2 regions of the Piscibacillus sp. B03 genome follow, and region 1 is predicted to be linked to the other one. Evidence: predicted binding sites of a transcription regulator. Region 1 holds the regulator's gene; the other holds the start of a gene.
What was found. Region 1 encodes LexA, which represses DNA repair genes until DNA is damaged. Its sites were predicted from a motif close to CGAACATATGTTCG; they were not measured.
Positions count from the first base shown of each region.

Region 1 (3,218 bases):
AATCTTCATGATCCCAGTTATAGTGTTCTCTTACTAGTTGACGTTCTTCGTCACCTAAAGGAGCACCGTGTGCATCAGATTTACCACCTTTGTTTGGTGCACCATAACCGATGACAGTTTTAACTTCAATTAATGTTGGTTGATCTTCAGTTGCTTTAGCATCTAATAACGCTTTTTCAATAGCTTCCGTGTCATTACCGTCCTCGACACGAATGACTTGCCAACCATATGATTTAAAACGATCCTCAACACTTTCAGAGAACGAACGGTTTAAATCGCCGTCTAAAGAAATATCATTAGAATCATACATAACGATTAGCTTACCTAATTTTAAGTGACCTGCAAGAGAAGCCGCCTCTTGAGAAACACCCTCCATTAAATCACCGTCACCACAAATACTATAAGTATAGTGATCAACTAGCTCATGGTTATCTTTGTTATATTTCGATGCTAAGAACCGCTCAGCCATCGCCATACCTACAGACATAGCAATACCCTGACCTAATGGGCCAGTTGTTGCTTCAACACCATCAGTATGTCCGAATTCTGGATGTCCCGGAGTTTTAGAACCCCATTGGCGGAAGTTCTTAATGTCTTCCATTGACACTTTATAACCAGATAAATGTAATAATGCGTACAATAACATAGACCCATGACCTGCTGATAGTACAAAACGGTCACGGTTAAACCAAGTAGAATTCTTAGGGTTATGGTTCATTACTTTCGTCCATAACGTATATGCCATAGGCGCAGCACCCATTGGCATACCAGGGTGACCAGAGTTTGCTTTTTCAACAGCATCAATGGCTAATGTACGTATCGTGTTGATTGATTTTTGTTCAATATTTGTCATTAGTAATCCCCTTTCATTTCCGTTCAAATCAGTTACCACCATTTATCGTATATGGTTTAGCAACATCTGACAAGTTTTTTCATACTAAATTTATAATAAACTTAGTATACTCATACCCTCTATGTATCATTTATCACAACAAAAATTATTATAACAAAACTAATTAGAAAACAATATTAAAAACAGACTCCTTTTTAAAGGAATCTGTTAATATTTAATGCTTTTGATCATTCTCTTGATCTCGCTTTAGTTTCTCAGGTGTAACATCGGTCCCCTCAGGGTCCACAACTTTAACTGACTTCAGTTGGTTCTTAAAGGACTGTCTAAAAGCTTGTAAATACTCTTCTCTCAATTTCTTTTGTTCCTTCTTTTCTTGCTCGGTCAATCCTTCAGTCTTTGATTTATTTGCTAATTCATTTATACGCTTAATTCTTTCATCAGAAATCATAAGAAAAACTCCTTTTTATAGGCTCCTTTGTCATTTTACATGGTGATAGATTTTTAGACAAGTTTTTAAATTTTTACGAACGAATGTTTGCTTATACTGGTTAATATTGCTATAATGAACCCAGGATTAACAGTTGAGGTGAAAAAATGAAGAAACTATCAAAAAGACAAAAAGAGATTTTTGATTTTATAGTGGATAATGTGAATTTAAAAGGTTATCCCCCTTCTGTTAGGGAAATCGCAGAAGCCGTTGGACTAGCATCAAGCTCAACAGTGCACGGACATTTATCTAGATTAGAAGAAAAGGGTTACATTCGCAGAGACCCTACAAAACCAAGAGCCATTGAAATCGTTTATGATGATGGTAATACAGTTCATGAACGAGATGCATTATATGCACCATTAATTGGTAAAGTAACGGCAGGCGAACCAATCACAGCTGTAGAGAATGTTGAGGAATTTATTCCGATACCTTCTACGATCTCAGCTACTGAGGACGAAGTATTTGTGTTATCAATCCAAGGTGACAGTATGATTGAAGCAGGAATTTTTGACCGAGACATGGTCATTGTCCGAAAACAAGCAACCGCTAATAATGGAGATATCGTAGTTGCGATGACTGAAGAAGATGAAGCGACTGTAAAACGATTTTTTAAGGATGAAAACCAGTACCGACTTGAACCTGAAAACCCTACAATGGAACCGATTATATTAAATCAAGTTACCGTTCTAGGAAAAGTCATCGGTCTATATCGTGAAATTCATTAATGAGTAAAGCTGTTCCTATATTTAGGGACAGCTTTTTTAATTACTAATAAAAGCACTCAAGACTTAAGCTTTTACCACTTAAATCTCGAGTGCTGGGGATGTTAATATTATTTGGATTAATAACTACTCATGTATTGCTCGCGCTCCCAAGGGTGTACTTGAGTACGGAACATATCCCATTCGATTTCTTTGGATTCAATAAAGTGTTCAAGTAAGTGCTCACCAAGAGCTGTTTTAATGACATCATCTTTCTTAAGTTCTTGTAATGCATCATATAAAGTTGCTGGTAAGTCTTGAACGCCATTTGCTACACGCTCGTCTTTATCCATGACATAGATATTGCGATCAACCGGTTTAGGTGCTTCCATTTTGTTCTCGATTCCGTCTAATCCAGCTGCAAGCATAACAGACATAGCCATATAAGGGTTTGCTGCTGGGTCTACACTACGTACTTCAATACGTGTGCTTAAACCACGTGAAGTTGGAATACGAATCAGTGGACTGCGGTTTTGTCCTGACCAAGCTACATAACAAGGCGCTTCATAGCCAGGCACTAGACGTTTATAAGAGTTTACAGTTGGGTTTGTTACAGCTGTAAAGTTTACTGCGTGTTTTACAATACCTGCAGTGAACTGGTAAGCTGTTTTACTTAACTGTTCTTCACCATTTTCATCAAAGAATGCATTCTCTTTGCCTTTGAATAGCGACATATTTGCGTGCATACCAGATCCATTTACACCAAATAATGGCTTAGGCATAAATGTCGCATGTAAGCCGTGCTTACGAGCGATTGTTTTAACTACTAACTTAAAGGTTTGGATATCGTCACAGTGCTTAACGGCATCTGAATACTTAAAGTCAATTTCATGCTGACCTGGCGCTACTTCGTGGTGAGACGCTTCAATTTCAAATCCCATTTCTTCTAATTCAAGCACGATATCACGACGGCAGTTTTCTCCTAAATCTGTTGGCGCAAGGTCGAAGTATCCACCTTTATCGTTCAGCTCCATTGTAGGATCGCCTTTTTCGTCCAACTTAAATAAGAAGAACTCTGGCTCAGTACCAATATTAAATGCTGTAAAGCCTAACTTTTCCATACGTTCTAAATTACGCTTTAAGTTATAACGTGGACAACCTTCAAATGGTGTGC
Region 1 is NZ_JBQQCO010000007.1:27,434-30,651, forward strand. Features, by position in the region: gene tkt (transketolase) at 1-853, opposite strand, end outside; gene ACTWQB_RS06395 (DUF896 domain-containing protein) at 1,068-1,301, opposite strand; gene lexA (transcriptional repressor LexA) at 1,448-2,068, shown strand; gene glnA (type I glutamate--ammonia ligase) at 2,185-3,218, opposite strand, start outside.

Region 2 (3,218 bases), on a different contig from region 1:
GCCAATACTTATTTCCGAAACACTATCAAACTCAATTTGGTTTGACAATGTCTGAAACGGTTGGACAGCTAGATTATCTTTGTTCAATTGGTGAGATTGAGCAGGTAACAGATGATAAACTAATTCGTTACACAGCTCGACATTCATTAACTACGCGGTAATTGTTTTTAGAAAAGGTTAAGAAACAAGGTTGGGGCAATGTGTTTGTTCCAACCTCATGATTTCTGCTATTTTTATTGAATATCAACTATATTGTTTAAAGAAACCCACTCTATTTCCTCTTCTATCGTGAGAAGCTTGATTTGCTTTGTTTGCCTATCGACTTTTTGAATTACCCCCTTAAGGATGACTGTTTCATAAGGATGGAACAATGTGATATGAACGGGTGATTGCATGTGTATAGCTTCTTGAATTTTTTTCTCCAGTTGCTCAATTTCTTGTTGATCTAGAATAGGCTTAGTTTTTTTAATTAATTGTTTTTGATGTTGTTGCAACAGCTCCTTATGCTCCGGCAGCATCATGCGGCTCGATTCCCAGATTAAATTGTGTCCTTGAGTTAACTTATTTGGGTTCATCGAAATCTCTCCTTACTTATAATGTCCACCAATTTTTTGTGCTCGATCAAATACTTGACCAGCATCTTTTAAGGAAGAGGCACGGACAATGGCTGTTTGGCCGAACTTCATTCGAATATCATCCATTGCCTTACTTAACTGATCCTTTTCAACAGACGGGTTAAAAAGGCTAAGCTGATAAACATCTGCTGATTGTAGTTGTGATAATGTGACCCCGACACTACGAACGGGTAAGCCATCCCAATGTTTGTGTAGGAGTTTTAGTGCAGCGTGAAATAGGTCCATGCCATAGTTAGTGGGTGACGTTAACTTAATTTGTCGGTGAAATCCTGTTGGAACCTCAAAGTTAGCCCCACGAATGCCTAACGATAATGTGTGACCACGGTAGTTTTTAGCTCTTGCTCGTTTAGCGACCTCTTCACACAATTCAAGAAGAACAATCTTAACATCCTCAAGCGTTTCATAATCTCGTGGCAATGTCATATGGTGGCCAACTGCTTTTTGACCGTTATGTGTTTTAGTTGTAACGGGAGAATAATCAATGCCGTTTGCGATATTCGATAGCACTTCACCATTGATTCCCCAGCGCTTTTTCAAATAATGAACAGGGTAGTTGGCGAGGTCACCAATCGTTTGAATCCCCATTCGGTGAAAGTGACGTTTCATACGGCTTCCCACACCAAACATCTTACCAACGGGTAGCTTCCACATGGTCTCTTTCATATTGTCAGGTGATAAGTAGAACATACCGTCTTTATTTTTCTTAGCAAAAGCATCACAAGCAATTTTGGCGAGCACTTTATTTGGACCCATACCGACACGAGCATAAACACCGAGTTCTTCTTGAATTTCATATTGAATTTGTTTTGCTACTGAATATTTGTCTCCAAATAATCGTTCTGTTCCAGTTAAGTCCATAAATTGTTCATCGACTGAAAATACTTCTACTTGATCTGTAAACCTCTCTAATATTTTGGTGATCTGATATGAGAGGTCAATATATAATTTCATGCGAGGTCGAACGACAATGAGTTCAGGACATTTTTCTTGTGCTTGCCAAAGTGCCTCAGCAGTTTCAACGCCGTATTGTTTGGCAATTGGACAAGCAGCTAGAATGATACCACTTCGTCGTTCAGGATCTCCTGCTACGACTACAGGTTTGTTTTGAAGCGATGGGTCAGCTGATTTTTCAATTGACGCATAGAACGATTGCATATCGACCAAAAAAATGATTTTTTCCATAGAATCCCTCTTTTTTATAAGGCCCGCGGAAAGCGTCCACCGGGAGCGTATCACAATATCAACAACAAAGTTTAACACTACCTTTAATAAAGATAAGCCTGTTTTTTGCTGATAGAACTTTTGTTCGTGTTTTTATTATATGCGAACATACGTTCTTTAATCAATAGAAATTTATGACAAAAAAATCCGAATCTGATCTGAGTCTAAATTGCTCAGATCAGTTCGGATTCCCTTACTCGTTATAATGGTTTATTCATTTTATAAAAGCTTTATGCAAAATTTCAGTCACGATGTTGCTCATAAATATTAGTTTTCGTGAGCTGCTTTAATTGTTCAAAAACATCATCTGAAATATCAGATTCTTGATACGCTCGCACGTTATCTAGTACCTGTTCTGGACGACTAGCACCAAGAACTAAACTGCTAATGGCTGGATGCTTGAGTGTATATCCTATTGCTAATGATTGAGGTGGCTGGTGATGATTATTCGCTAGGTCTTGTAAGGACATAATTGTCGACTTTAATTCTGAAGAATCATAGTCAAGAAATCCTTTTTGGCCTTTCTTTTGCCATTGAGATTGCCCGTTATTCGTTAACATTCCTTTCCCTAAAGCACCACGCACAACAACGCCAACTTGACTGTTATTGAGAAGGTCTAAAACTTCTTCTTCAGGTCTGCGGTCCAGTAAGCTGTATTGCATCATAACACTCGTTATGTTTGATTGATTAATGAATCGTTTAATAACATTTGGTCGAATGGAAGAGATGCCGTAGTAGCGAATGAGACCTTCTTTTTGTAGTTCTTCAAATGTTTCGATGACTTCATCAGTTGGGTCTTCAATTGTTCCGCCATGGAGTTGGTAGAGATCAACATCATCTAATCCAAGTCGAAGTAAACTATTTTTAATAGCTTCTTTTAAATATTGCTTCGATGGGTCCCAATACCATCCATCTTTTCCAGATTCAAAATGATTTCCACCTTTTGTGGCAATGGTGACTTGATCACGTTTACCTTTAATGGCTTGACCGACAATTTTTTCATTTTCACCAAAGTCATATAAATCTGCTGTGTCGAGGTAATTAATTCCTTGGTCTAAAGCTGTATCAATAATATTCGTAGCATGTTTTACATTGGTGCCAAGGTTCATACATCCAAGGCTGATTTCTGATACATATAAATCTGAGTGTCCTAATTGACGTTTCTTCATTTATTAATCACTCCTTCTATTTCTATTTTAAAAACAACATTTCATTAAAAACAAATATAACGGTCTATGCTACAATAGGGGGCAGAAAGGGGATTATTATGAAGAAATTTGAAGAGAAGACGATTTCAAGTGAGTCGATTTATAAAGGTAAAATTATTGATGTCAGAATAGATGATGTAACATTGCCAGATGG
Region 2 is NZ_JBQQCO010000009.1:10,500-13,717, reverse strand. Features, by position in the region: gene ACTWQB_RS07605 (MBL fold metallo-hydrolase) at 1-161, shown strand, start outside; gene ACTWQB_RS07600 (YolD-like family protein) at 234-575, opposite strand; gene ACTWQB_RS07595 (DNA polymerase IV) at 588-1,817, opposite strand; gene ACTWQB_RS07590 (aldo/keto reductase) at 2,099-3,025, opposite strand; gene ACTWQB_RS07585 (NUDIX domain-containing protein) at 3,124-3,218, shown strand, end outside.
Region 2: the regulator LexA is predicted to act here: its motif matches at 1,960-1,973, upstream of ACTWQB_RS07595 (DNA polymerase IV).